3 regions of the Rhizobium sp. YTUHZ045 genome follow, and region 1 is predicted to be linked to each of the others. Evidence: riboswitches for the same ligand, from Rfam matches in the RefSeq annotation. Region 1 holds a riboswitch; each other region holds the start of a gene.
The links. A riboswitch is a leader RNA that binds a small molecule or an ion and turns the genes downstream of it on or off. The one in region 1 is predicted to bind thiamine pyrophosphate.

Region 1 (9,748 bases):
CCTGTCCGACCTTTGCCATTTCGCCGAGCAGGCGGAAAACCTCTTCGGAGCGGGGATTGTCGAAGCTCTCCATGATGTCGTCAGCGACGAAGGGTACCGGCCGGCGAAACGCTGCGAATTCCTCGTAACCCGCCAGCCGCAGCGCGAGGTAGAGCTGAAACTGAGTGCCGGTCGACATCGCGTCCGCAAGCTTCGAACCACCGTCGCGCGACACGCCGATCAATATCTCCTTATCCCGATCGGGCTGGGTCGTCAGGCCGGAATAATTGCCGCCGGTGATCAGGCGAAAGGCCTCCGATGCGCGGTTCATCATCGAGCTGCGATGTTTTTCGCGATAGATATGCAGTGCCTGTTCGGCCGCGAGCATGCCGGCGCGCAGCGCCAGATGCCGCACGGCCAGTTCCTCGATTTCAAGGAAAATGGTTCGGCGCTTGGCCTCGATCCGGGCCACGGCGTCGTCTCCTCCGACGGCCTCGAGCTTCTGCCGCGCCAGCGACACGTCGGAATAGAGAAGCTTCGCACGCTCGGTGAGATCCTCGATCCGAGCGCCAAGCTCCATGGCGTCGCGCTCGACCGCAGCGGCGTCGACACCGTCAAGGCGCCGTTCGGCTTCGGAAAAACTCGCAGCGCGCAATGCCTCGGTGATCTGGCGGCGTAAGGTGGCGACCCGCTCTTCCAGCCGGTCCCGCTCTCGGGACTGGTTCAGCAATACTTCCACCGAAGCAAGCGAGTCTGCGGCGAAATAGCCGGTCAATTCGTCCTTGCGGGCATTGTGAACGGCCAGTTCCTCCTCCAGCGCACGCCGTTTTTCCAATTGTCTTTCGAGATCCGCCTGCCGGTCTGCCCGAAGCTGAGCCGCATGCCGTGCCGCCTCATGACGTTCCACAAGCGCGTTTGCGGAGGCGAGCGTATCTACGGCCGGCTGGCTGAGACCGCAGTCTCTGAGAAGACCGGCGATATGCTCGCGAAATTGCTGCTGGTCGCGCTCCATCGCGGCAACACGAGTTGCGAGGTCATCTCTTTCCTTCAGGATGGAGGGCAGTGCAGCGAGCGCATTCAGCATTGCTCGGACGGCCGCCATCGAACCGGCTTTGTCGGCAAACCAGGTTCGCGACAGCGCCTCCGCCCATTCCCGCTCCCAGGCCGCCATGGCGGCTTCCGCCTCCTGCTGGTCGCGCTGGCGTTCCCTGAGATCGTGGCTGAGGTCACCGACCGCCTTTTCATGCGCCTGCCGCGCCGCCCGCTCGGCTGTGCTGGCGGCGAGTATATCATTTGCAGCCTGCATCAGCTCGGCGACCCGTCGCTGGTCTGCGTCATCAAGACCGGCTTCTGCAAGGCTCTCCGCAAGCGTTGCGGCATGCCTATCCAGTTCGATGCGAAGCGCGTGCACCGTGTCTTCTGCGTGCTGCAGATCGTCCCAGGCGGCCAGCGCTGCGGCTCGCTTGGTGCTCCAAGTGTCGAGTGCGGCCACGCGCGCCGCGGCTTCGGCGTCATATTCGATGTTTTCAGGCAGCAGATCACCGATGCGCTCGGCAAGCGCATCATGTTCGGCGCGCGCTTCGCCAAGCAGTTCCCTTTGCCGCTCGATCATTGCTGCCGTTGCCGCTTCCGCTTGGCGGAGTTGGCGCAGCTCGGCCAGTTCCTGCGCCCGCGACAGCCGGCCGGCGGATACCACGTCGTCCTGCCGCATCCGCTCCTCGAAAATCCGAGCCGTGGCGGCATTCAGACTGGTGAGATGCGCCTGCCAGGCGGCATCGCGTTCATCGCGCAGCCGCGTGGCCTCGGTATCGTCGATCGAACCGCCGGCGACGAAGGCCGCGATCCGGGCTTTGGTCAGCGCCTGTTCGGTGCCGAGATCGCGCAGCCTTCCCTCGTGATCGCCAATCCGCTTGTCGATAGCAGTCGCTTGGCCACGCCAGGTTTCGATCTGTCGAGGCTCTGCCGCGGCCGTCCGCTGCAGAGCGACGGCGTTGCCGCTCCAGGGTGCGAGCTGTTCAAACTGGTTCTCCTGCGTTCGCTTCGCCTGGACAAGTGTCCGTTCTTCCATGGTAAGCCGCACGGGGAGATCAGATCCCGCCAGCCGGCTCAGGGCGATTTCGATGCGGCCGAAACGCGCAGGATCCAGGAGCCCAGATCCATCTCGCGAGCCGCCTTCCCTGTTCAGCCTTTCGAGATTCTCCCGCACTCGCAACAGTTCCCGATCAGCGGCTGCCAGTTTCGCCTCGACGCCGGAACGCCGTTCGATAAGATCGCGGATGATGCCGATCAGCGAAGCGGGCAGCAGCAGCGCCTCGGGTTTCGCATGGCCCGGCTGTTCGAGATCGGCCAGCAGTCGGGCCAACTCACCCTCCTGTTCGGCCAGCGCCAGCCGGCGCTTCGGCAGATCGCTCTCAGCCGCAAGATAGCGCGCCCGACCCTGATCCAGCAGGTCCATATGCGCGGTGACTGCCAGCGCCTTGTCGTCGATCGCGATCGCCTCGATCTCATCCGCAAGCTGGCGCAGCGTGCGGTCGGCGGTCTCGACAAGCGCCTGCAGCCGCGTCTCGTCGCGCGAAAGCTGGGGCAGGAGCGCGAACCATTCGGACGGCGGCCGCGGCAGATCGCTCATGGCGGCTGCATCTGCATCCAGCCGCCGGAGCTCTAGGGCCGGGGGTAGGGCGCCGAGAAGGCGCGTCAGCTCCTGATGCCGGGTCTTGGCCTCGGCCAGTTCCCGCGTGGTTTTTCCATAGGCAGCGTCGGCCTGCTCATAAGTCGATTTCAGGGCCGCATAGGCCGAAGCAAGCGTGTCGATGGCATTGCGCTCGGCCTTGAGCGCTTCGAGCGAACGCTTGAGTTCCGCGAGCTTGGTGCTCGACGACCGCTTCTTGTAGATCGCGTTGGCTTCGTCGGCTGCCGTCACCAGCGAACGGCTCAGGCCTGCCAGGCCTGAGCTGGCCGAGAACAGCAATTCGCCGAGTTCGCCCTTGCTTTGTATGATGGCGTTGCCGCCTTCCTTGAGCGACTGATCGTCGAGCGAGAACATGGTGCGATAGGCCTCGCGACCGACGCCGCCAAGCGCGCCGGCCAGGAGCGCCTCGTTCACAGCTTGTCCCCGATCATCGACGAGGCTGCCGGTCCGCAGCTTGAGCCGCGCCAGCTCATATTCCCAGCCACCAAATTCCAGCCGCGCACCAACCTTCATCGTATTGTAGGGATGCAGGAAATTATAGGTGCTGCGCTCACCAATGCCGTAGAGCAGATCAAGATAGGCGGCGAAGGTGGTCGATTTGCCCGCTTCGTTCAGGCCATAAACGATGTGCAAGTCCGGCGAACCTTGACGGGCCGCGCCGAAATCGATGGAGTGATCGGTGAACTTGCCATAGCGGGTGAGGTCGAGGCGGCGCAGACGCATCAGCTGTCTCCCCGATCCACCGCCTTCATCCGGGCGGCGATGTCCTCGGCGCCATCGGCGAGAAGGCTGTCGATGAAGCGTTCAAAACCCGCCTCGTTCTGGCCGGCAAATGCCCGGCTCTCGGGCGGCAGGTCGGCAAGCAGGTCCCGGACCATCTCCCTGACCTCGTCGCGAAATCCGCTGCGGGTGATGACCTCGTCCCGCATCAGCGCCCCGAGTTCGATGACGGGATCGGCGGCGGACGCGTCTGCGGGGATCGAGGGCGCTTCGAAGGCGAGTTCCAGCTTCTCGATCCAGGTGCGGCCGATCGCGTCGCTGCGCCGCTCGGCTTCCGCCTGCATGAGGTCGACATCGCGCCGCAACTGCCAGGAGAGCGGCGTGCGGCCGGAAAGCCTGAGGCGTGCGACAAGATGCGGCGAAGCCGTGCGGTCGCGCTGCGCCATCAGCGCTGTCTCGACCACCGTGGCCGCCTCACGCCAATCATCGACACGCGTGAGGTCGACATTGACGCGCTCGAACTGCGCGATGCTTGTGCGCCGCTCCTCCACCGTCACGGTCCGGTCGTCCGCCACGGTCACCAGCGACACGGTCTTGACGCCCGCTTCATTGATGTCGCGGCCCTGCGGCATGCCGGGCATGATGACTGTCGCCGTGCCGGGATAATGGCTGCGCTGGTGGAGATGCCCGAGCGCCCAGTAGTCGAAACCCGAGGCATGCAGGTCGAGCACGTTGCAGGGCGCATAGACATCATGTCCAGCCGATCCGGCCAGGCTCGTATGCATGATGCCGATATTGACGGCATCCGCTACCGGCGGCTTGAATTTCGGCAGCAGCGGGTCCGGGGCTTGCGGCTTGGCGAAGCTCAGACCGTGGATTGCGACCGACAAGCTGCCCTTGGTGGTCTCGACAGTCTCGGCATGGCCGCCGAAGATCTTCACCGTATCGGGCATCACCAGTTCCCGGGCGATCTTCGACATCGCATCATGATTGCCCCGGATCTTGAAGACTGAGATGCCCGCTCGGTGCAGCCGTTCGAGCTCGCCTGCCAGGAAGCGCGCCGTCTTCATCGACGTCTGCTCGCCGTCATAGAGATCACCGGCGATAACAAGCGCATCGACCTGCTCCTCAAGGCAAAGATCAACGATCGCGACCAGCGCCTGCCGGCTGGCGTCGCTGACGAGATCGGCCAGCTCGGCGTTGCGAAGCGCGAGAGAGCGCAGGGGAGAGTCGAGATGGAGATCGGCAGTGTGAACGAAACGATAGGGCATGAATGCAAGAATGGTGTTGCGATAGGGTGATCCAGCAGGCGCCGTCTGACAAATAAACGGACGTTATCGCCCGTCAGCAAAACATGAGACCATGCCACGAATATTCAGAGCATGGACGGCAGCGTCCTGGCGAGTGAAATGGGCCGGCGGAGCTGGCCCATCCACAATCAATGCTGCTCTATCGGACTGGCCGCCGACTCAAAAGGTCCGGATAGGAACGCGTGAGGGTCGGCTTGACATCAGGGCCGCAGCGGTCTTTGATGCAGGTATTCACCAGGGGTGTCCCGGCAAGGGGCTGAGATTCTGCTGAACAATACGGCTTTGCCTGTTGTGGCGCAGTGACCCGTTGAACCTGATCCAGTTCATACTGGCGTAGGGACGGTGCAGACGCTGCGGCTGTCGGGCGGATTTCGCTTTGTCGCATGAGGCGTCTTTCCATCATTCCAACACTGGAACTGGGTCTCCAAACGTCAAACCTTGGAGCCTCACCCATGAATATTGTCGCACCCAAGCTTACTCCGGTCGTCACCACCGGCCCGCTTCCGGCCTCGACCAAGATCGCCAAGCCCGGAACGCTCTATCCTGATCTGCGCGTGCCGATGCGCGAAATCAGCCTTCACCCGACCTCCGGTGAACCGCCGGTCACGGTCTATGATTCCTCCGGTCCCTATACCGACCCGGCACATACGGTCTCGATCGACGCCGGACTGCCGCGTTTGCGCGAGAGCTGGATCAGGGCGCGTGGCGATGTCGAGGCCTATGAAGGCCGGGTGGTGAAGCCTGAAGACAATGGTTTTGTCACCGGCGAGCGGCTGACGCCGGAATTCCCTATTCGCAACACGCCGCTGAAGGCAAAAGCGGGCCGCGCCGTAACCCAGCTCGCCTATGCGCGCGCCGGCATCGTCACGCCGGAAATGGAGTTCATCGCCATCCGCGAAAACCTCGGCCGGCAGGCCGCGAAGGAGGCGCTCGCGCGCGACGGCGAAAGCTTTGGCGCTGATATTCCCGATTTCGTAACGCCCGAATTCGTCCGCCAGGAAATCGCAGCCGGCCGGGCAATCATTCCGGCCAACATCAACCACCCGGAATCCGAACCGATGATCATCGGCCGGAATTTCCTGGTGAAGATCAACGCCAATATCGGCAACTCGGCGGTCACCTCGTCGATGGCGGAAGAGGTGGAAAAGATGGTCTGGGCGATCCGCTGGGGCGCCGACACGGTTATGGACCTTTCCACCGGCCGCAACATTCACAACATCCGCGAATGGATCATTCGCAATTCGCCGGTTCCGATCGGAACGGTGCCTCTCTACCAGGCGCTTGAAAAGGTGAACGGCATTGCAGAGGATCTCACCTGGGAAGTCTATCGCGATACGCTGATCGAACAGGCCGAGCAGGGCGTCGATTATTTCACCATCCATGCGGGCGTGCGGCTTGCCTATATCCCGCTCACCGTCAATCGTGTCACCGGGATCGTCTCACGCGGCGGCTCGATAATGGCCAAGTGGTGTCTGCATCACCACAAGGAGAGCTTCCTCTACGAGCATTTCGAGGAAATCTGCGACATCTGCCGTGCCTATGACGTCTCCTTCTCGCTTGGAGACGGCCTTCGCCCGGGCTCGATCGCCGATGCCAATGACGCTGCGCAATTTGCCGAGCTCGAAACCCTCGGCGAACTGACCAAGATTGCCTGGGCCAGGGATTGCCAGGTGATGATCGAAGGCCCTGGCCACGTGCCGATGCACAAGATCAAGGAGAATATGGACAAGCAGCTCAAGGTCTGCGGCGAGGCTCCCTTCTATACGCTCGGACCGCTGACCACCGACATTGCGCCGGGCTATGATCACATCACCTCCGGCATCGGAGCCGCGATGATCGGTTGGTTCGGCACGGCCATGCTCTGCTACGTCACGCCGAAGGAGCATCTGGGCCTACCCGACCGCAGCGACGTCAAGACCGGTGTCATCACCTACAAGATTGCCGCGCATGCCGCCGACCTCGCCAAGGGCCATCCGGCCGCCCGCATCCGTGACGATGCGCTGTCGCGGGCGCGGTTCGAATTCCGCTGGGAAGACCAGTTCAACCTCTCCCTCGACCCGGATACGGCGCGTTCCTTCCACGACGAGACCCTGCCGAAGGAGGCCCACAAGGTGGCGCATTTCTGTTCGATGTGCGGCCCGAAATTCTGTTCCATGCGCATTTCCCACGATATTCGCGCCGAAGCGCAGAAAGAAGGACTGGAAGCCATGGCCGCCAGGTATCGCGACGGCGGCGACCTCTACATGCCGGTCGCCGAGGCTGCGAAAACTCTTGCCGGAGAATGACGATGCATGTTCTCGTCAAGGGGGCCGGCGTTGCCGGCCTCACCGTTGCCTGGCAGCTCCATCGGCACGGTTTCCGGGTCAGCGTCGCTGAGCAAGCCGACGAGGTCGGCGCCGGTGCTTCCGGCTTTGCCGGCGGCATGCTGGCTCCATGGTGCGAAAGGGAAAGCGCAGACGAGCCGGTCCTGGCGCTCGGCCGTCTTGCCGCCGATTGGTGGGAGGCAGCGCTGCCCGGCCATGTCAATCGCCGGGGGACGCTTGTGGTGGCGGCCGGGCGAGATGCCGGCGAACTCGACCGCTTTTGTCGCCGGACAAGCGGATGGGAATGGCTGGACGAGCCGGCGATCGCGACGCTTGAACCGGATCTCGCTGGCCGCTTCCGCAGGGCATTGTTCTTCCGGCAGGAAGCGCATCTCGATCCGCGCCAGGCGCTCTCCGGGCTCGCCGCCGGACTTGAGGAAGCCCGCATGCGCCTCACATTCGGCGTCAGGGGCGATGCCGACCTTGCCCCTTACGATCGCGTGATCGACTGCACCGGGGCTGCCCAGATCGGCCGTCTGCCCGGATTGCGCGGCGTTCGCGGAGAGATGCTTTGCGTCGAAACGAAGGAGGTCTCTCTCTCCCGTCCCGTTCGCCTGCTGCATCCGCGCCACCCGATCTATATCGTGCCACGCCAGCGAAATCGCTTCATGATCGGGGCGACGATGATCGAAAGCAACGACATCGGCCCGATTACCGCGCGTTCGCTGATGGAGTTGCTGAATGCCGCCTATACCCTCAATCCTGCCTTCGGCGAGGCACGGGTTACGGAAACCGGGGCAGGCGTGCGGCCGGCTTATCCCGACAATCTGCCGCGGGTGACGCAGGAGGGGCGCACATTCCATGTCAATGGCCTCTACCGTCATGGCTTTTTGCTTGCGCCAGCCATGGCAGGGGAGGTGGCGCGGCTTCTTCTTGGAAAAGACAAGCACTCGGAAAGGAAGGCATCATGACCTTCATCATCAATGGCGAGGAACAGGAGGTCGCGGCCGCGACGCTCGCGGATCTTCTTCTCGCTCTCGACTACGAAGGCGAATGGCTGGCGACCGCAGTGAACGGCGAGCTGGTGCACCGTGAGGACCGCGGCGATTTCAGGCTCGGCGAAGGCGACCGCATCGAAATTCTCTCACCCATGCAAGGAGGCTGAGATGCTGAAACTTTATGATGTTGAATTCCGCTCCCGACTGCTGCTCGGCACCGCCCGCTATCCGTCTCCAGCTGTGCTTGCAGAGGCGGTCAAGCGCTCGAAGACCGAGATCGTCACCGTTTCGCTTCGCCGCGAAGCCGCCGGCGGCAAAGCAGGCGGCGCCTTCTTCGACCTGATCCGCGAGCTTGGCGTGCAAGTGCTGCCGAATACGGCCGGATGTCACAGCGTGCAGGAGGCCGTGTTGACGGCGAAGATGGCGCGCGACGTCTTCCGCACCGACTGGATCAAGCTCGAAGTCATCGGACATCACGATACGTTGCAGCCTGACGTCTTCGGCCTTGTCGAAGCGGCCCGCATCCTGACCGGCGAGGGCTTTCAGGTCTTCCCCTATACGACCGACGACCTTGTCGTCGCCGAAAGGCTGCTGGATGCCGGCTGCCGCGTCCTGATGCCCTGGTGCGCGCCGATCGGTTCCGCTCAAGGGCCGCTGAACCCGATGGCGCTGCGATCGTTCCGGGCGCACTTTCCGGATGTGCCGCTGATCATCGATGCCGGCATCGGCCGCCCGTCTCACGCCGCCACCGTCATGGAGTACGGTTATGATGCCGTTCTGCTCAACACCGCCGTTGCCGGCGCCGGAGATCCCGCCAGCATTGCCGAGGCCTTCGCGCTTGCGATCGATGCCGGCCGCCTGGCGCATGGGGCCATACCGCTGGAGCCACGCGATATCGCCGTCCCATCCACTCCCGTTATCGGAAAGGCAGTGTTCTCGTGAAGCTCGACCCCTTCTATCTGATCGTCGACAGCGCCGAATGGATCGAGCGTCTCGTGCCGCTCGGCGTCAAACTCGTCCAGCTGCGCATCAAGGATTGCCCCGACTCCGTGCTTCGCGAGCAGATCCGGCGATCGAAGGCTGCCTGCGCGGCAGCGGCTTGCCAATTGGTCGTCAACGACTACTGGAAACTTGCGATCGATGAAGGATGCGATTTCGTTCATCTCGGCCAGGAGGACCTGATGGCCGCCGACAGGAATGCCATTCGTCGCGCCGGCCTGAAGCTCGGCCTATCCACCCACGACATAGCGGAGCTGGAGACGGCGCTGGCGGCAGAGCCGGATTACGTTGCGCTCGGACCGGTCTGGCCGACGATTCTCAAACAGATGAAATGGGCGCCGCAAGGCATTGAACGTGTTGCGGACTGGCGCCGGCGCGTCGGCGCGATACCGCTCGTCGCGATTGGGGGGATCACTGCCGAACGCGCGCCGCTGGTGCTGGAAAAAGGCGCCGATGGTGCTGCCGTGGTCACCGATATCACCCGCAACGCGGATCCCGAGGCCCGCACGCGGCAATGGCTGGCCGCAACCGCGCCGTGGCGGCGCGCGAATGAGGATGAAGGTTGATACATCCCGCCGGCAACGGGGAGGCCTTCGATCCTGCCGGCGCGGGTATTATCCATATACTCAACTAAGTCACGAAATTCGACTTTTCGGTTGCTCCGTTTGCTTGCGAGGCGGACGCCGGATCTGTTCAATTCCACTAATGAGCTCGGTTTCATTCAGCCTGACAACGGCGGCCCCGACGCGT
Region 2 (9,748 bases), on a different replicon from region 1:
AGGGGGTCGTAGCGGAACTCCCAGAGCCAGCCGCGCCGACCATCTACCGTGCCGATAACGGCGTGATCATGATGGTCGTGGGACTGGTTCAGACCGAAGAAGGTCTCGGATATCTCGACCAGGCGATACTGCACTGCCCGTTCTGCGGGACCAAATTGCAAGATGCAAAAGCCATAGCCGAGAAGGTAAGTCACTGATGGCTGACAATTTCAACTTTGAGCTCGTTTCGCCGGAGCGTCTGCTGCTGTCGGAGATGGTGACCGAGGTCGTCATTCCCGCGACTGAGGGCGAGATGACCGTGATGGCGCACCATGCGCCGACGATGACGACGGTCAAGCCGGGTGTCGTGAGCGTGCGTTCAGCTTCTGGGAAGAAGCAGGACTATGTCGTGTTCGGCGGCTTTGCCGACATTCTGCCGACCGGCTGCACGTTGCTGGCAGAGTCCGCCGTTCCAGTCGAGGAACTCCATAAGGACGAACTGACCCGTCGCATCGAGGCAGCCCGCAAGGAACTTGAACATGCCGAGTTGCACGAGCACAAGTCGAAGCTCGAGCATTTCATCATGGAACTGACGCATCTTAGCGGCATCGTCCAGCAGGATTGACCAATCGACAGCTTCGATGAAAGGCGGCCCGCGAGGCCGCTTTTTTGTTTCTGCGAGCGACCTCGAAGCGCCTCATCAAAGATTTGAAAAAGAGCGGGCGTTCAAAACCGCTTTTGTCCGGCTCATGACCGAGAGGCCACATTTGCAGCGCCGCGCGTCTTCAGGGCGCGCAAAGGCGCTACGGCCCTTGATACTCGCGTTGCTGACTTGCTTCTCGCGCTTTAGCGCTTCGTTTGGCTGATGTCCTTTTCGCAGTGTCGCACTTTTGCGCGCGCGACGCTATGGACCAACCAGGAGGGTTCGAGACCGGTTCAGGTTTTCACCGAAGCGCAGAATCGCCCTAAGATTTCGTTTTACGCGATTCCGAACGGAAAACCGTTCCATACTTTTCCTGGAATTGCCCTAGAAGCCGGTGCCGCCGCGCAGCTCGATGACCAGCGTCTTGAACAGGATTTTCAGGTCGAGCAGCAGACTGAAATGCCTGACATAATAGATATCGCAGGCGATCCGGGCCCGGGCTTGCAGCGGCCGTGCGGTCGGCCCGCGCCAGCCGCGTGTCTGCGCGAGGCCGGTGATGCCGGGGCGCATGACGTGACGATGGTGGTAGTTCGGCACCAATTCTTCGTAGAGCCGGCCGGCTGCGCGCATGTTGATGGCATGGCAGCGCGGCCCGACCAGGGACATGTCGCCCCTGAGGACGTTCAGAAGCTGCGGCAGCTCGTCAATGTTGGTCCTGCGGAGCATAGCGCCGAAGCCGGTCACCCGGCTGTCGCCCTTGACGGTCTGCTGAATGCCGCTGGGATCGCAAGCTTCGATGTGCATCGAGCGGAACTTGAAGACGGTGATCTTCCGCCCGTTCAGGCCCCAACGGATCTGGCGGAAGAATACGGGGCCTCCATCGTCGAGCTTGATGAAAAGAGCGATTGCCAGGAAAAGCGGCGCCAGTACGAGCAGAGCGCTGGCCGAGATGACGATATCAATCAGCCGCTTTACGGCCAATCGCAGAGCCGCCCTCCCTTCGACACCGGAAAAGCTGTCCGGTTGGCGAATGTTGGAGTTCGCTACAACCAGAGTCCGGATTTTGTTCTGACGCTGAGACGAATCGAAGCGTGAACTTATCTTCGAAGTAAAAGCATACATTACTCAATGCCCAGAAGTTTAGATGCGATACTGAACAGCGGGGAGACAGATACATGCTTACGTATGGTTTGTCATCGTTATAAATAAGAAATCGGTAAGCATAAAGACGCCAAAAATGGGAGTATTTCGCGTTAACCTTAATGCCTCTAGTTGAGCGGCGTTCGAAATTATACTTCTAAAGGAGTAGCCCGATCAGGCGGCGCGATGTCAGGCGATTGCCAAAATCGATTACTGGTCGTTCCAACAGATAATAACTGAGGCTTGCCACCAGAAAAACGAGCGCCGCTGTCAGTGTGCAGGATTGCAGCCAGCCGGTGACCACATTCTCGGAGGAGGCGCCGAACGAGCCGGGGTCCAGTCTCTGGATTAATGTCAGGATGATCTCCTGCCAGATGTAAATGCCGAAGGAGATCTTGGCGATGTAGCGGACGGGGGCGTTATCAAGCAGCCTGACCAGACGCTGCGAATGGTTGAGTGAAACGAGCGCTGTTGCGACGGCCAGTGGGAAGACCGGAAATCCATAGGGGATGTCAAGCCAACCGTAACCTTCGGCCGAGCCGCCTGGGGATATGAGGAGGCGGTAAGCGGCAACCGCGACGGCGAGGAGTGCCGCGGCGTCGAACCAGGGAGATCGTCTTGCGGGCAACATCACTTCGATGCCGGCGGCAAGCGCGCCGAGCGCGAAGACAGCAAAGAAGCCGATCGGATTATAGTTGGGCATCCATTCCTTCGCTCCACCCTGAAGGCCATATGCCCAGCCGCGCCCGATATCGTCGAGCGCAAAGAGCCTCAGGATCATCAGATGAGCAAGAAGGACGACGGCAATGACGCAGAGCCAGGCGGCGCGGGCGAAGAACGGACGTTGCCGTAGCAGCGGCAGGCGAAACAGAAGGAGAAAGCCGACCGGGAGGAGCACATAGCTGGTGACCTCGAAGGGAATGGACCAGAGCGGCCCATCGGCTTCGACGGGAAAAAACGTGCGCCAATGCCACTGGCTCATGAACAACAGTCCCGAGACGTAGCGGACGACGAGTTCTGGCGTCAGCGGCACGGCAAGCAGCGTCAGGCTAAGGACGAAGCTGACGCTGGTGGCGACCCAGAAGCCCGGAGCGATGCGCGCCAACCTGCGGATGGCGTAGTGCCCAAGGCTGGGCATGGCGCCGCCGGCGTCGAGAGCGTGCCAGAAGGGGCGAGCAAGCAGAAAGCCGCTGAGCACGAAGAAGATGGCGACGCCGAAATTGCCGAAGCGGAGGACGTTTGCCGTCGCCGCCAATTCATCCGGTATTCTGCGCATATCCAGCCGGAGCGCGAGATGATGCGCGAGCACCAACAAGCAGGCCATTGCGCGCAGAAAGTCGGCTCCGGCCAGTCTGTCCTGTGCTCGCATGTCGTTCCCCGCCCTGCCCGATTCGGCTCAAACCGCCCAGGCGCAAAGCATTGCCTGGGAAGACCGCCTCGGCAAGGCCCCGGGCGAGCTCAGCCGAGGAGTTCGTTGGTGTAATAGGTGGAAAAGTCCGGCTTCTCCTTGATCACGACGCCATTCGCATCGACGAGAATGCCGTTCTCGACCAGGAAAGCGCCAATGGCATCAGCCTTTGCCGGATCAAGCGTGCCGATCACGCCGGCCTCGGATCTCAGGAAATGGCCTTCGATCAACGCCTTCTGAGATGCTCTCACCAGATCCGTGTTCATCAGCGCACCGTTACTTCCTGATATCAGCAGGTCGCAGGCTTCGTCGGGATGATCGATGGAGTAGACATAGCCTTGACGCGTGGCCTGGATGAAGGCGCGCGCGTGTTCTCGACTGGCAGAGAGATAGGCGTCACTGGAAACGATGACTGTCGTCTGCTCGTCGGGAATGCCGTAATCGGAATAGTGGAAGCGGCTGATCTGCCGATTTTCCAGCTCAGCGGCGATGCCCTCCCAGGTGTAGATCTCCAGCGTGAAGTCAATCGAGCCATTGTCCAGCGCCTCATAGGCGGAGGTGCCGAGGGTGACGGTCTTGACGTCGCCCTTGCCGCCGTCATTGCGGATCATCGCCGAGACCAGCGCGCTTTCCCAAGTGCCGCCGAAGCCTCCATAGGTCTTGCCATCGAGATCTCTAGGGCTCTTGATGTCGTCCCGCCCGCCCTTGAAGATCAGGCGTGCGGTTTCCGTCTGGACGACGCCGTAGACCATCTTCACGTCACCGCCGCCAGCACGCTGCGTCAGGGCCTCGATCTCGCTACTGATGCCGAAATCGGCGACCCCGTTTGATACCAGCGTGCCGGCACTCGTGTCGGTAAAGGGTAGAATTTCGACATCGAGGCCGGCGGCCGTGTAGAAGCCCTTCGCCTTGGCGACGTAGATGCCGATGTGATTGGTGTTGGGCGTCCAGTCGAGCGCGATACGAACCTTTGCGGGCGCCGATTGAGCGAAGGCGACGCGGCCGGCGAGGCTTGTCGCGATGGCGGCGAGCATCGTCTGGCGGCGGGTGAGAAGCGGCATGGTGACCTCCTCAGGTCTTTAGAGCATGACGCCGAAAAGCACGGTTTTCGAACGACATCAGACTCTAACTCTTTAAATTGGAACAGGATTCAGATTTTGGGCCGACCGGCCTAAAACCACCCTGTTCTAGCGGATGAAGCAGGGTTTGCAGGATTTCGGTCTCGATCGCCTGGGCCGCCGGCGAACCGACATCGGCAATGCTTCTCGGGCGGGGCAGGGGAACGCGGAATTCGCGGATGACACGCGCCGGACGGGCAGACAGCACGTAGATCCGGTCGGAGAGAAAAACGGCCTCGCGAACATCGTGGGTGATCAGCAGCGCCGTCCAGCGATGTTCGGTCCACATGCCTTGCAGCCACTCCTGGATCTGCGTGCGGGTCAGCGCATCGAGCGCGCCGAAGGGCTCGTCGAGCAGCAGCATGTCCTGCTCCTGGATGACGGTGCGCAGCAGCGCAGCACGTTGGCGCATGCCGCCGGAAAGAGAGGCGGGGTAGTGATGCTCGAAGCCGGCAAGGCCGAACCGCTCGAAGAGGGGCGCGACAGCGGCGCGTGCAGCCCGGCGAGCCATGCCCTTCACTTCCAGACCGAGCGCGGCATTATCGATGATCCGGCGCCAGGGCATCAGCGCATCGCGTTGTGGCATGAAGGCAAAGGAATGCGGCGTCTGTTCCAGCGCTGCTTCGTTGAAAAGCATGGCGCCGGAATCGGGTCGCAGCGCCTGTGTCAGCAGTCTCAGCACGGTCGATTTTCCGGAGCCGGATGGGCCGACGATCGAGACGAACTCGCCGTCTGCGACGGCGAGCGAAATGTCGTCTAGAACTTTCATGCCGTCGAAGGACTTCGAGATGTTGCGCAGCTCAAGCATCTGACCGGTCATCGGCGCCGCTCCTGGGATGGCTGCCAGGGCATGACGAAACGCTGGATAACCAGCGTCAGCGCGAAGAGGCAGAGCGTCAACAGAGCGCTGACGATCACGGCGGCGAGCACGAGATCGGGACGGAAATTGTTCTTGGCGTTGAGGATATAGATGCCGAGGCCGCTTGCAGCGCCGGCATATTCGGCAAAGATCGCGCCGACGACGGCATAGGTGATCGAGATTCGAAGGCCGGCGAAGAAATAGGGCAGCGACGAGGGAAGCCGCGCCAGGCGGAAAATGCGCCAGCGGCTCGCTTTCATCGAATTCAAGAGCTCGGCAATGTCGCGATCGGTCGCCTCATAGCCCTGAAGCAGGGCAACAAGCAGCGGAAAGAAGGTGACGAGCGCCACCAGCAATATCTTCGGCAAAAGGCCGAAACCGAACCAGAGGACGACGAGAGGCGCGATCGCCACCAGCGGCAAAGTCTGGCTGGCGATGAAGATCGGCAGCATTGCCCGGCGCATGAATGGCATGAAATCCATCAGGATCGAAGAGGCGAAGGCGAAGGCGAGCGACAGGGCGAAACCACCGAGTGTCGCTCCGAGCGTCGGCCAGGTGTTTGATATCAGCGCCTCTCGGTTCAGCCAGCCCTGGACAAGGATACGCGAAGGTGCCGGCAGAATGGACGGTTTGATACCGGAAAGATCGACATAGAGTTCCCATGCCGCCAGAAAAGCAAAGCCTGCGAGCAAGGCGGGCATTGCCCGGTACACGGCGAGATAGAGCGTCGCAAGGCGCGAATCCGATGGTCGTGGCGATGTCATCGGCGTTCGATTTCAGGCTTTCGCCGGGCCGTTCGCGCAAACCTGTCGAGGGCATCGGTCTCGATGCGATTTGGGGCGGTTGCCTTGAGGGCATCGATAGGGATGCCGACGGAATTGCCGGACGTCCGGTAGAGTGACACTTGCGCGCCGGAATACATTTGGACCTCGCTCCGCTGGCATTACCCAGATCAGCTTAGAAGGGTCCGGAGGCTTGCGCCTCACATCTCAGCCCCGGCGACACGGAGCTCCCCTGTTATTTCGGCGAAAACTATCATCGGGGTTTTCTTGCCGCAACCGCAAAATTGCAAACCCGTGCGCCCGGTCGGATGGGGCGCAGATAAAAAAACACCCGGACGGAGGTCCTGTCCGGGTGTTTTCCGAGGTTCCGTACCTGCCGGGAACGGAACCCGAGCGCTTGTCTTTCAGGCGGCAATATCGGCAGGGGCGATTGGTGCGGGCCGGGCAAGCGCCGACGCCATCATTTCAGCTTGTATCGACCGGATGATCTCACTGACGCTCCTTCCTGCGCCTCGTGCTTTACGGCCGGGGAAGCAGCGGTTATAAAACCTCAACTAATATTGAGGTCAATAGGCCATGAATAGGATTTCTGCAACGCCGCTCGGCAGGCTTCTGACGGTCGGCGAAGTGGCGCAACGCAGTGGTCTTGCCGTCTCGGCGCTACATTTCTATGAGGCCAAGGGGCTGATCTCGAGTATCCGCACGCGCGGCAACCAGCGGCGCTACGGACGCGATGTCCTTCGCCGGCTCGGCATCATCAAGGTGGCGCAACGTGTCGGCATTCCGCTTTCGGAAATCCAGACGGCATTTGCCTCCCTGCCGCAGGGGCGCACGCCGACGATTGCCGACTGGCAGACGCTGTCGGTGCGCTGGAAGGATGAACTCGACACGCGAATCAGACGGCTGAGCCTGCTGCGAGACCGTCTGACCGGCTGCATCGGCTGCGGTTGCCTGTCGATCGAAAGCTGTCCGTTGCGCAATCCCTTCGATCAGCTCGGCGAGGAAGGGCCAGGCGCACGGCTGCTGGAGACCGAAATCGAAGTATGAACTTTCAGGGAAGAGCGCCAGCCTCTGGCGGAAAGATGATGCCTGCCTTTCTTTCGGCCGGCGCGCTCATATGTTAAGGGCGAATGGCGCAACAGGCGGCATTGTCCGCGAGGAGGACGGCTTCGTGTTCCATCCGAGACTATTCGAGAATCGCAATGTCATCGTAACCGGCGCCGGGCGGGGCATCGGTCTCGAAGTGGCCCGGCAGTTCCTGGACTGCGGCGCGAAGGTGATCGTCCATACTGGACGCAAACCGGGGCGCGATCTGCCGGATTTTCTGCTGACGGCTGAATCCGAAAGACGGGCGCTGTTGCTGCACGCCGATTTCACTGCCGCTGGCGGCGCTGCGCAATTTGCCGAAAATGCGCTTACCTTTTTCGACAAGGTGCATGTGCTCGTCAACAACGCCGGCACTATGCTCGGCCGTTTTCCAGCTGCCACACTGACTGACGCAGATTATGAGGCGATTGTGCGTTTGAATCAGACGTCGGTGGTGGCGCTGACGCGTGCGTTGCTGCCGGCATTGAAGGCGGCGGAAGGCGCTGCCATCGTCAACACCGTTTCAATTTCCGCGCTGACCGGCGGCAGTCCCGGTTCTTCGATTTATTCTGCCTCGAAAGCCTTCGTTTCAACCTATTCCAAGGCGCTTGCCCGCGAGCTCGCGCCGGATGGCATCCGCGTCAATTGTGTCTCGCCCGGAACGATCGAGACGGATTTCCACGAGCGCTATTCCTCCCGCGAAAAGCTGGAGCAGACGAGAAAGTCTATTCCCTTGCAGCGGCTGGGCACAGCGGAGGATTGCGCTCCCGCCTATCTGTTTCTGGCGGCGCCCTCGCTCTCCGGATACATTACCGGCCAGGTCCTCGAGATCAATGGCGGCCAGCTTATCTGCTGATTTAGTTAGACCTTTTTTGACATTTCTTCACTTTTGGCAAATTCGTGTGTGCGAATATGCTATCGTGCTGATCTGCCTTTTTGCTTCCCTTCCGAGATGTCGAATGCCATTGCCCAAGCCCGAGCCGGGAATGTCCGGTCAGGAACTGCACAAACTCGCTGGAAACGCTCGTGAGGCGAGCGATCTGCTGAAGGCGCTGGCGCACCAGACTCGACTTCTGATTCTTTGCATACTCGCGACCGAGGAGCGGACGGTGAGTGAAATCGAAAACATCCTCGGCATTCAGCAGGCAATGGTCTCGCAGCAGCTCGCGCGTTTGAGGCTCGAAGGTCTCGTCAATACGCGCCGTCAGGGCAGGCTGGTCTATTACCGTATCGGCAATACAAACGTGCTTGCCTTCCTTGAATCGCTCTTCGATCTTTTTCCGGCTGCTGAAAACAATTAGTACCCGCCCTTGCGGAGCACGGTTGCTGCGTCGAAGATAGCTGATCCGGATGATTTCGCGCCGGATCGGGAGACCGGATGATCGACAAGCTGGAATTTTTCATCGCCCTTGCCAACGAAAAGCATTTCGGCCGCGCCGCGGAGGAGTGCGGGGTGTCCCAGCCGACGCTTTCAGCCGCGATCCGGCAGCTCGAGGATCAGCTTGGTGTCATGCTGGTGCAGCGCGGCTCGCGCTTTCAGGGGCTGACGCCGGAGGGCCAGCGCGTCCTGGAATGGGCCCGGCGCATCGTCGGCGATGCCCGCACCATGCGCGAGGAGATGCGCGCGGCCCGCCGCGGACTTTCCGGCCATATTCGCCTTGCCGCCATTCCGACGGCGCTCGCCATGCTTTCGCGCATCACCACGCCCTTTCAGGAACGACATCCGGGAGTGACCTTCTCGATCGTCTCGCGGAACTCGCTGCAGGTGCTGAGCATGCTCGAAAATCTCGAAATCGACGCCGGCATCACCTATCTCGAAAACGAGCCGCTCGGCCGGGTCACCAGTGTTCCGCTCTATGCCGAGCGCTATCATCTGATCACGGCTGCAGGCAGCCCGCTATCCGATCGCGACAATGTGACCTGGAAGGAGGTCGGCGATCTTCGGCTTTGTCTATTGACCGCCGACATGCAGAACCGCCGCATCATCAACCGGCATCTGACGGAAGCCGGCGCCACTGTGCATCCGACGCTCGAATCCAATTCGATGATCGTGCTGTTCTCGCATGTCAGAACCGGACGCTGGGCGAGCATCATGCCGCGCAACGTGGCGAAATCATTTGGTTTTCCGGTGGAGATCCGGATGATTCCGATTGTCGAACCGGAAGCCCACCATCTGGTTGGCCTCGTCGCACCCTATCGGGAGCCCTTCACCCCGCTCGTTTCGGCCCTGCTGCACGAAGCGAGAGTGCTCGTGCGGGACGAGGAGCTCTGATAGAAAAAACCTATCAATCCACGAGATAGCTTTATTGATCGTCGTCGGCTTCCCTGAGATGTTGTCTGCATGATGGCGCTCGGCTGGGGAGGCCTGCCATCCCGAAACGAGCGAGCCGCCGGGAGGGCTGCCTGATGACCATTCATATCGCCGAAGGCGATATCGCAGCGCGTACGCGGACCATCGTCGCCGACCTTCGCTTCCTTGAAGGACCGCTGCTTCCCATTCTGCACGAGGTTCAGCGAGAATTCGGTTATGTGCCGCAGGAAGCCCTGCCTGTGATTGCGGAGGAACTGAACCTCTCGCGCGCCGAAGTGCACGGGGTGATGACATTCTACCACGATTATCGCGACCATCCCGCTGGCCGCCATGTGCTGAAGCTCTGTCGCGCCGAGGCCTGCCAGTCGACGGGCGGCGACGCGTTGGCTGATCGCGTCAAGGCGCTGCTCGGGATCGATTTT
Region 3 (9,748 bases), on a different replicon from region 1:
CGAACAGGCCGAGCGGATTGGTCTCGCGAAACAGGGCGAATTCGTCATCCGAAATCGCAGGGTTCGGGAGACCGACAAAAAGGGCGAGCGGGGTCGAGGACACTTCTGGAACTCCGGTATCAGCTGGTCATTTCGGCGCGCTTCGCAGCATGCCTTCGTAAATGCCCTTGTCGGGGGCAGGGATGGCGATCGCACCCGCGGTGCTGGCGTAGAAATCGACCGGCCCGGCATCGCCGATGAAGGCATAGGCATGGCCGAGCGCCTTCATCGTCTGAAGGCAGGCGGAAAACAGCGCGAGACCGATGCCCTTGCCACGCGCCTCGGGATCGACGCCGGTTAGGCCGAAGAAGCCGCGGGCCGTCGTGTCATAGCAGGCAAAGCCGAGCAGCTTGCCGCCGTCGACGGCAATCTGGCAGGCGACGGGTTGGCGGGAAAAGGCAACCGAAACTTCACTCGCCCAATTCTCGCTGAATCGTTCGCGAACCCAGTTGACGACCAGGTGCAGTTCCGGTGGAAGAGCCGGACGAATGGAGGCGCGGACATTATCGGCCCGCTCTTTCAGGTCGGCGAGCCTGTTGGAATATAAGCTCACAAGCAGGTCTGGCACCTGTCTCTCCTCCAGATATTCCTTTATAGCGGAATATATATCCGTTTAATGTCATAGACTTGGCTATCTAAATGGGCTTGTCAACAGGGATTTTCAAATGGAGCGGTGCGCCCGGCTTCGGACCAGCGCCAGCTGGCGCGAATGAAAACGGCCCGGGGAGGCCGGGCCGTTTTTCTCTCATAATCCTAAGCCTGCGCCTTTCGGCGGGATCGGTTATTCGCCGTGCTTCCAAAGCGCATGAAAATGCTGCACCGGGCCATGTCCGGAGCCGACAGTGAGACTGCCGGCGGCGGCGACTGCATCGGCAAGGTAATCCTTCGCAATGGCGACGGCTTGCTCGGCCGATGCGCCCTTGGCAAGCTCGGCGGCCAGTGCGCTGGAGAGCGTGCAGCCAGTGCCGTGTGTATTTTTCGTTGGCACTCGCCTGGCCTCGAACCAGTGCAGGCCGTCGGCCGTGGCAAGCACGTCTGGGCTCTCGTCGCTGCCGAGATGGCCACCCTTGACCAATACGGCGGCGGGGCCAAGCGCGCGCAGCCGCTCGGCCTGCGCCGCCATCTCATCGCGATTGGTCGCGACCGGCTGGTGCAACAGGGCCGCGGCCTCGGGCAGGTTCGGGGTAAGGAGGGTTGCGAGCGGCAGCAGCAGCCGGGTCAACACGTCGACCGCTTCGGGCGCGAGCAGGGCGGCCCCACCCTTGGCGATCATCACCGGGTCGAGAACGATGGGGATTCCCGGTCGACCGGCAAGGGCTGCGGCGACAGCCTCGGCTATGCCGGCATTGGCGATCATGCCGATCTTGACGGCGTCGACGCGCACATCGGCGAAGACGGCATCGATCTGATCGGCGACGAATTGCGGGGGCACCAGATGCACGCCGGTCACCCCTTGCGTGTTCTGTGCCGTTAACGCTGTGAGCACTGCCATGCCGTAAACGCCACGGGCGCCAAACGCCTTGAGATCGGCCTGGATGCCGGCGCCGCCGGAGGGATCCGAGCCGGCGATGGAGAGGACGTTGCGGATCATGGGCGGACCTTTCGGATTTCTGCGGCGATGCGGCGGGCGGCGGCCTCGGGGTCCGGCGTGCCCGCAATGGCGGAGACGACGGCAAGCCCTTCGGCGCCGGCTGCAAACACTTCGGCCACATGCTCCGCCTTGAGGCCGCCGATGGCGACGGACGGCACCGGCGAGGCCTTCACCAGCCTGGCAAGACCATCAAAGCCGACCGGCTGTTTGTGATCAGCCTTGGTCGGCGTCGCAAAGACAGGTCCGACGCCGGCATAATCGACAATATCAGGGTCGACGGCGGCAGCGAGCCGGGCTGTTTCCACCGAGAGACCAAGGATCATCTCGGGTCCGATCATGTCTCGTGCCCTGCGCGCATTCATATCCTCCTGGCCGACATGCAGGCCATCGGCGCCGATCGCGACCGCAGCCTCGACATCGTCATTAACGATGAGGAGGGCGCCGGTTCCAACGAGCGCCTCTCTCAAGGCGCGGCCGGTCTCGATCATGCTGGCCGTGCCGGCATGTTTGTCGCGCAACTGCACCATCGTCGCGCCGCCGGCAACGGCAAGCCGCGCCGTCTCGATCATGCCGATTCCGGCGCAGAGATCGGGATCGAGAACGAGATAGAGCGAAAGGTCGAAGCGCTTCATGCGACCGATACCCTTGCCCTGGCATCGAGCGTTTCGGCGTCGATCGCAGCCAGCGCATCGAGGAAGCGCCAGGAAAAGGAGCCCGGGCCGGCGGCGCCGAGCGCTGCATCTTCGCCGGCGACGGCGAAGGTCGCAAGCGCGGCGACAGTCGCGCCGAAGAGATCTTCGGGCGCGGTCGCGGCAAAGGCGCCGACGAGGCAGGTGAGCGAGCAGCCGAGCGCGGTGACCTGCGGCATCAGGGCCGATCCGCCCGCAATACGGACTGCCCTCGCGCCATCGGTGACGAAATCGACAGCACCGGTGACGGCGACGATGGTCCGCTGCCTCTTCGCCAGCCGCCGTGCCGAATCCTCCGCCTGTTCGACTGGATCGCGGCTGTCGACGCCCTGACCACGGCTCTCGCCGCCGGCAAGCGCGATGATCTCGGAGGCGTTGCCGCGGATAATCGTCGGGCGAAGCTCCAGAAGGTCGGCCACCGCGGCGCGACGGAAGCCCGTGGCGTAATGGGCCACCGGATCGAGCACCCAGGGTTTGCCGGCCGCAATGGCGGCCTTGGCAGCCCCCTGCATGCCTTCGAGCCATTGCGTCGAGAGCGTGCCGATGTTGATGGTCAAAGCATTGGCGATGCCGGCGAATTCGCCGGCTTCTTCAGCGGCATGCACCATGGCGGGCGAAGCGCCCGCGGCCAGCAGGACGTTGGCCGCGATATTCATCGCGACATAATTGGTGATGCACTGAACGAGCGGCGGCTTTTCGCGCATCGCCTTCAGCATGGCTCCCGACGTGATCTTGCTCTGCATGGTGCCCCTTTCAGGCGGGGGCGGGCGCGGGGCGCTGCTCTTACGGCGGTGCCCCGAGCGACTCCCTCCGCCGGCATTATCCGGTTCAGGTTCGAAGGGTTCTTCTCAGCCCGTCTGTCGACGAACGCCCCTGTCTCTCATCACGCTCTTTTTCGCAGAGAAGGGCGCGGCTGTCACTCCGAAAGTGAGTATTCCGGTATTTCGGAGCGGCTGCCCTTGGGCGTGGACATTGCTGGAGGCCTTCCCAGCGCAATCCTGAAGGCATCCAATTTTGCCTAACTCAAATCATGCAGCCCCGTCGTAATAGCCGGGCTGATTGAAAACTCCGAAAATCGAACCCTCAAACCACTCCGCTCCGGCGTACAGGCTGTCGGCCCGACCTCATAGCGATCGGCAGCCGGGAAGGGTGCTAGCCGCAGCAACGGCCAGCGGCTACCGTCGCGGGAGCCCTGGATGCGCACGGCGCCGTTTGCGACAGTCACACGGATGCGGAAATCCTCCAATTCCTTGAAGGGCTGCGACACCGACCAGTCTGACTTTCCGTCGGTGACGACGGTGCTGAGGAAGGCTTCGCCGTCGGTGAATTCGACGCCTGTTTTCACCCAGCGGCTCTCGTCGATGCGTACCATCAGGCCGGCCTGATCGTAGAGGGTGCGGAATTCGCCCTGGACGCGGATCTGTGCGGTGAAGCTGTCGCCCGTGGGAAAGGCGAGGAAGTGGCCGGTGTCGCGGGTGAAGCCGTAATAGGTCTCGCGCCAGAAATCGGTCTTTTCGCCTGTCGTCATCGTCAGGCCGGTTTCGTCGGCGTGCCAGCTGGCCGGCTCGTTCAGCCATTTCCCGTCATTGAAGTCGATGCTCATTCGCTTCTCCCTTCCTTTAATCTTGCCGCAGGGCAGTCGTCTCACTTGGCGTATCACGCAGGCCCCGTGCGGAGAACTAGCGCAGCTGAAGATGGTGCTTTCCGGAAACGCGCCATCCGCGGCTGCATAATCGACCGCTCATGCTTGACACGATAGCTTCAGCTTCTATTCTGTTACAAAAAGATGAATTACATAATTGTGGAATTAAATCGGGAGCTCTCATATGAAAACATTCGTCGCATTCCTTCTCGGCACCGCGCTCGTCGCCCTGCCTTCGACCCTGCTCGCTCAGGAAAAGGGCGGCGTCATCAATGTCGCGACGATCGGCGAGCCGCCGACGCTCGATCCGATGTCGTCCACGGCTGATCTCGTCGGCATCGTCACGCAGCATATTTTCGAGACGCTCTACACTTTCGACAAGAGCTGGAACGTCACGCCGCTTCTCGCTGAAAGCCTGCCCGAGATCAGCGCCGACGGCAAAACCTATACGATCAAGCTCAGGACTGGCGTCAAGTTCCACGACAATACCGATATGACGTCCGAGGATGTGGTCGCTTCGCTTACCCGCTGGATGAAGATCGCCTCGCGCGGCAAGCAGGTGGCCGGCTTTATCGACAAGATCGCGGCTACCGATCCTTCGATGGTTACGATCACGCTGAAGCAGCCCTATGCGCCGCTGACCTCGCTGCTCGCCTTCAACAATTCGGCGGCGATCATCATCCCGTCCGAAAAACAGGACGAGCCGATGAAGGAGTTCATCGGCACCGGACCCTATATGCTGAAGGAACGGAAAGCCGACCAGTATATCCAGCTTGTCCGCTTCGATGGGTACAAGCCGCGCAGCGGCGAGAGCGATGGTTATGGCGGCGCGCGTCATCAATATCTCGATGAAATCCGCTTCGTGCCGGTGCCGGACCCGAACACCCGCGTCGAGGCCGCCGTTTCCGGGCAGTACGACTATGTCGACTCGATCCCGGTCGAATCCTACGACAAGCTAAAGGCCTCGACCGCCGCGCAGCCGGTCATGCTGAAGCCCTTCGGTTATCCGGTTTTTGTCTTCAACACCAAGGAAGGTGTGGCTGCCAAGGTCGATGTGCGCAAGGCGATCCGCCAGGCGCTCAGCATGGAAGATATGCTGGCGGCGGCCTTCGGCAGCAAGGATTTCTATGCGCTCGACGGCGCCATCTACCCGAAGTCCTTTGCCTGGTCGACGGATGCCGGCGCCGAGGGCTCCTATAATGTCGCCGATCCGGAAGGGGCGGCGGCCGCTGCCAAGAAGGCCGGCTACAATGGCGAGCCGATCCGCATCCTGACCAGCCGCCAATACGAGTTCCATTACAAGATGGCGCAGGTCGCCGCCGAATATCTGAAACTTGCCGGCTTCACCGTCGATATGCAGGTGGTGGACTGGGCGACGCTGACGCAGCGCCGCACCGATCCGAAGCTGTGGGATATCTACATCACCCACAGTCCCTTCCTGCCGGAGCCGGCCCTCATCGGCTCGCTGTCGACGAGTTCGCCCGGCTGGTGGGACACGCCGGCCCGCAAGGCCGCGGTCGATGCCTTCACCTCCGAGGTCGATCCGAAGAAGCGCGTGGCGCTCTGGGCCGATGTCCAGAAGGCCGTTTATACAGACGCACCCTTCATGAAGATCGGCGATTTCAACGCCGTCTCGGCGAAGTCGATCAAGCTCGAAGGCGTCGATCCGGCTCCGTGGCCATATTTCTGGAACGCCTCGATCAAGAAGTAAGCAACACCGCCGGTGCCGCCCTTCGGGACCGGTACCGGTCATCTTTTCTGCCGCATCTGCAAGGGATTGAAGGCCGGCATTCATGATACGCTACATCCTCCAACGCCTGTTCGGCATGATGGTCGTGATGTTCCTGGTCGTCACGATCGTCTTCGTCATCGTGCGCGTGACTCCGGGAGATCCGGCCGCCGTCATGCTCGGGCCGGATGCGACGCCGCAGGATATTGCCGATCTCCGGGCCCGGCTCGGCCTCGATCAGTCGCTCGGCCTGCAATATGTCTATTACATAGGCGAACTGCTGAAGGGCGATCTCGGTCAGTCGATCTTCCTTAACATGCCGGTCACATCCGCGCTCATCGACCGGGCCGAGCCGACTTTCTTCCTGACGCTGTTTTCGCTTGCCATCGCCAGCGCCATCGCCCTGCCGATCGGCATCTATGCCGCCTATCGGCGCGGGTCCTTCATTGACCAGGCGGCAACGACGCTTGCCATGTTCGCTGCTAGCATTCCAAGCTTCTGGCTCGGTCTCATTCTGATGCAGTTCTTCGCTGTCCGGTTCAATCTCTTCCCGGTCTCCGGCTATGGCGGCCCGGGCTCGACTTTCATCGACCGGATGTATCATCTGACGCTGCCGGCCTTTGCGCTCGGCATCGTTTCTTCGGCGCTGATCCTGCGCTTCACCCGTGCCTCTATGCTCGATGTGCTCGGCGACGATTATATCCGCACGGCGCGCGCCAAGGGGCTAATCGAGCGCAAGGTCATCCTCAAGCACGCGCTGAAGAATGCGCTGATCCCGATACTGACGGTGCTCGGCCTGACGGCGGCGGTGCTGATCTCGGGCGCTGTCGTCACCGAAACCGTTTTCGGACTGCCGGGTGTCGGCAATCTCGTCGTTTCGGCGGTTTTGCGCCGCGACTATCCCGTCATTCAAGGGGCGCTGCTCGTCATCGCCGCCCTCTACGTGCTGATCAATTTTGCGATCGACATGCTCTACCTGCTGGTCGATCCGAGGGTGCGCTACTGATGGCGGATGTGGCAATCAAACCCGTCGAAAGCGAAGGCATCAAGTTCGTCCGCCGCCTGATGAAGCGCAGGACGGTGGCCTTGGGCCTGCTGATCCTGACGGTCTTCGTGCTGCTGGCGGTGTTAGCACCGGTGGTCGCGCCCTATTCGCCGTCGAAGCTTTCCATCGTCAACCGTCTGAAGCCGCCGAGCGGCGTCTTCTTTTTCGGTACTGACGAGTTCGGCCGCGACGTCTTCTCGCGCACGATTTTCGCCGGCCGCCTGTCGCTGCTCGTCGGTGCGGCGGTCGTCGCCTTGTCGGCCGCCATCGGCGTGACGCTCGGCCTGCTTGCCGGCTTCTTTCAAAAGCTCGATACGCCGATCGCCCGGCTGATCGACGCGATGATGGCCTTTCCGGATATCCTGCTCGCCATCGCCCTCGTCGCCGCTCTCGGCCCGTCCTTGACGACGGTCATCATTGCGCTGTCGATCGTCTACTCGCCGCGCCTTGCCCGTATCGTCCGTGCCTCGACGCTTGTCATCCGCGAGCTGCCCTATGTCGAGGCGGCGAGGGCGCTTGGCATCTCGACCTTCCACATCATGACGCGACACGTGCTGCGCAATCTGCTGTCGCTGATCCTGGTACAGGCCACCTTCCTCTTTGCCAGCGCCATGCTTGCCGAAGCCGGCCTCTCCTTCCTCGGCCTCGGCGTCAGCCCCGAAGTGCCGACCTGGGGAACGATGATCGCTGCCGGCCGGCAATATATCGGGCAGGCCGACTGGATGACCGTTTTCCCCGGCGTGGCGATCGTCCTCTCGGTGCTGTCGCTGCAGATGGTCGGCGACGGCCTGAGAGACATGCTCGATCCAAGACTTCGCAAGGACCTTTAATCCGCCGACCAGAGGTCGCCCAATCCAAATCCGCCAATAGAAATTCGCATGACAGGAGTTCGCGTGAATCAGTTCCCCGCCGCCGCCGGCAAGGTCGAGAACTCGCCTTACCAACGGTTAGCCGCGCTCGGCATAACGCTGCCGCCGCCACCGCCGCCGATCGCCAATTTCGTGACGCATGTGCTAGAAGGCAACATGCTCTATCTGTCAGGCCAGGGCCCGCGCGAGGCCGATGGCTTCCTGCATGCCGGCAAGGTCGGCGGCGGAGTTGGTGTCGAGGAAGCTTACCGACATGCGCGGCTGACCGGCATCAACCTGCTTGCCGTCATGCATGAAGCGCTTGGCGATCTCTCCCGCGTCAGGCGGGTGGTCAAGCTGCTCGGCATGGTGAATGCCATGCCCGAGTTCGAGGATCATCCGAGCGTCATCAACGGCTGCTCGGATCTGTTGATCGCCGTATTCGGCGCGGCCGGCGAACATGCCCGCTCGGCGGTCGGCTTCGGCTCGCTGCCCGGCAATATCACCGTCGAGATCGAGGCCATCGTCGCATTGCATGGCTGAACGTGTTTTCGTGTTTGGAGTGGTCTTCGGATGACTTATTTCTATTTTAACAGGCATCCTTCCCCCGGCTGCTCGACACTACCAGATGGCCGCGCCATGTTCTGCCCTTCCTCCCAGACTTTCGGAGATCTTCATGCCCGATGATATCAGACCTTCGCTCGGCCTTCGTCCCGTCATCAATGTGTCCGGCACGATGACCAGCCTCGGCGCCTCGATCGTCGTTCCGGAGGCGATCGAGGCGATGGCAGCGATCCTGCCGCACTTCGTGGAAATCAACGACTTGCAGCGCAAGGCAAGCAGCGTCATCGCCCGGCTGACCGGCGGGGAGGCTGGTTTCGTCACCGCCTCCTGCTCGGCCGGCATTTCGCTTGCCGTCGCCGGCGCAATCACCGGCGACAATCTGTTGGCGATCGAGAAACTCCCGGACGCCGTCCCGGAGAGGAACGAGGTGCTGGTGCAGATGGGCCATGTGGTCAGCTACGGCGCGCCGGTCGACCAGGCGATCCGGCTTGCCGGCGGCACGGTGGTGCTTGTGGGACAGGCGACCTCGACGCATCGTTTCCACATGGAAAGGGCGATCACCGACAAGACGGCTGCTGCCGTCTATGTCGTTTCCCACCATGTCGTCGATTATGGCCTGCTGAACCTCAAGGAATTCATCGAGATCGCCCATGCCAAGGGCGTCCCCGTCATCGTCGATGCGGCCTCGGAATATGACCTCAGGACCTTCCTGGAGCAGGGGGCCGATATCGCGCTCTATTCCGGCCACAAGTTTCTCGGCGGCCCGACCTCGGGCATCGTCGCCGGCAGCAAGGAATTGGTGCGGCACGCCTTCCTGCAGAATATGGGGATCGGCCGCGGCATGAAGGTCGGCAAGGAAAGTATCTTCGGGGTCATGGCGGCGCTGGAGGCGTGGGAAAGGCGCGATCATGCCGGCATCCGCGAGCGCGAGACCGGTTATCTCAATCTGTGGAAGAAGACGCTCGACGGCCGTCCCGGCGTCACCCCGCTGATCGAGCCCGACCCGACCAACAATCCGCTCGATCGGCTGCGGCTCATCGTCGATCCAGAAGAGGCGCATATCACCGCCTGGGATCTGGCCGATGCGCTCGCCAAGGGCAGTCCGCCGATCATCGTGCGCGATCATGAGGTGGAGCACCGCTATTTCTATCTCGACCCCTGCAACTTGCACCCGGGCCAGGAGGTCATCGTCGCAAACCGCCTCGCTGAGGAACTCGACAAGGCGCGCGCCTCCAACGAAGTCATCGCCACACCGATCGAAAACCGCAGCCGGCACCGCTTCGACGGGTTGCTGTGCTGGCCGGATTGATCGACCGTTCTCATCCGCCACAAGAGGAGCCGATATGGCCAACGCCCAAGCCCAGCCGATCGAGACATTGAGCCCCGTTCTTTCCGTCGACCGGCTGACTACGTCCTTCCTGGTCGACGGCGCCTGGAAACCGGTCGTGCGCGACGTCTCCTTCACCGTCGCGCCCGGTGAAACTGTGGCGATCGTCGGCGAATCCGGCTCGGGCAAGAGCGTCACCTCGCTGTCGATCATGCGGCTGCTGCAGGCGGAGACGAGCCGCATCGAGGGCCGCGTCATGCTCAACGGCCGCGAC

Region 2: it holds a riboswitch for thiamine pyrophosphate, as region 1 does, so the genes downstream of both, NMA58_RS18895 (ABC transporter permease) here and thiC (phosphomethylpyrimidine synthase ThiC) in region 1, are expected to answer to the same signal.
Region 3: it holds a riboswitch for thiamine pyrophosphate, as region 1 does, so the genes downstream of both, thiM (hydroxyethylthiazole kinase) here and thiC (phosphomethylpyrimidine synthase ThiC) in region 1, are expected to answer to the same signal.

Annotation. Positions count from the first base shown of each region.
Region 1 is NZ_CP101433.1:140,710-150,457, forward strand. It holds gene NMA58_RS22755 (AAA family ATPase) at 1-3,391, opposite strand, end outside; gene NMA58_RS22760 (metallophosphoesterase family protein) at 3,391-4,659, opposite strand; TPP riboswitch at 4,925-5,056, shown strand; gene thiC (phosphomethylpyrimidine synthase ThiC) at 5,151-6,983, shown strand; gene thiO (glycine oxidase ThiO) at 6,986-7,972, shown strand; gene thiS (sulfur carrier protein ThiS) at 7,969-8,166, shown strand; gene NMA58_RS22780 (thiazole synthase) at 8,168-8,941, shown strand; gene NMA58_RS22785 (thiamine phosphate synthase) at 8,938-9,564, shown strand; partial or broken gene NMA58_RS22790 (cold-shock protein) at 9,664-9,748, shown strand, end outside.
Region 2 is NZ_CP101432.1:3,838,178-3,847,925, reverse strand. It holds gene NMA58_RS18925 (hypothetical protein) at 1-197, shown strand, start outside; gene NMA58_RS18920 (F0F1 ATP synthase subunit epsilon) at 197-604, shown strand; gene NMA58_RS18915 (sugar transferase) at 1,007-1,744, opposite strand; partial or broken gene NMA58_RS18910 (acyltransferase family protein) at 1,912-3,131, opposite strand; gene NMA58_RS18905 (ABC transporter substrate-binding protein) at 3,221-4,231, opposite strand; gene NMA58_RS18900 (ABC transporter ATP-binding protein) at 4,296-5,108, opposite strand; gene NMA58_RS18895 (ABC transporter permease) at 5,105-5,911, opposite strand; TPP riboswitch at 6,060-6,173, opposite strand; gene soxR (redox-sensitive transcriptional activator SoxR) at 6,506-6,976, shown strand; gene NMA58_RS18885 (SDR family NAD(P)-dependent oxidoreductase) at 7,101-7,871, shown strand; gene NMA58_RS18880 (ArsR/SmtB family transcription factor) at 7,975-8,316, shown strand; gene NMA58_RS18875 (LysR family transcriptional regulator) at 8,394-9,287, shown strand; gene NMA58_RS18870 (formate dehydrogenase subunit gamma) at 9,422-9,748, shown strand, end outside.
Region 3 is NZ_CP101434.1:375,853-385,600, forward strand. It holds gene NMA58_RS28880 (glycoside hydrolase family 3 N-terminal domain-containing protein) at 1-103, opposite strand, end outside; gene NMA58_RS28885 (GNAT family N-acetyltransferase) at 128-607, opposite strand; gene thiD (bifunctional hydroxymethylpyrimidine kinase/phosphomethylpyrimidine kinase) at 821-1,630, opposite strand; gene thiE (thiamine phosphate synthase) at 1,627-2,262, opposite strand; gene thiM (hydroxyethylthiazole kinase) at 2,259-3,062, opposite strand; TPP riboswitch at 3,108-3,204, opposite strand; gene NMA58_RS28905 (DUF1349 domain-containing protein) at 3,338-3,922, opposite strand; gene NMA58_RS28910 (ABC transporter substrate-binding protein) at 4,146-5,672, shown strand; gene NMA58_RS28915 (ABC transporter permease) at 5,755-6,696, shown strand; gene NMA58_RS28920 (ABC transporter permease) at 6,696-7,565, shown strand; gene NMA58_RS28925 (RidA family protein) at 7,614-8,126, shown strand; gene NMA58_RS28930 (aminotransferase class V-fold PLP-dependent enzyme) at 8,260-9,456, shown strand; gene NMA58_RS28935 (ABC transporter ATP-binding protein) at 9,491-9,748, shown strand, end outside.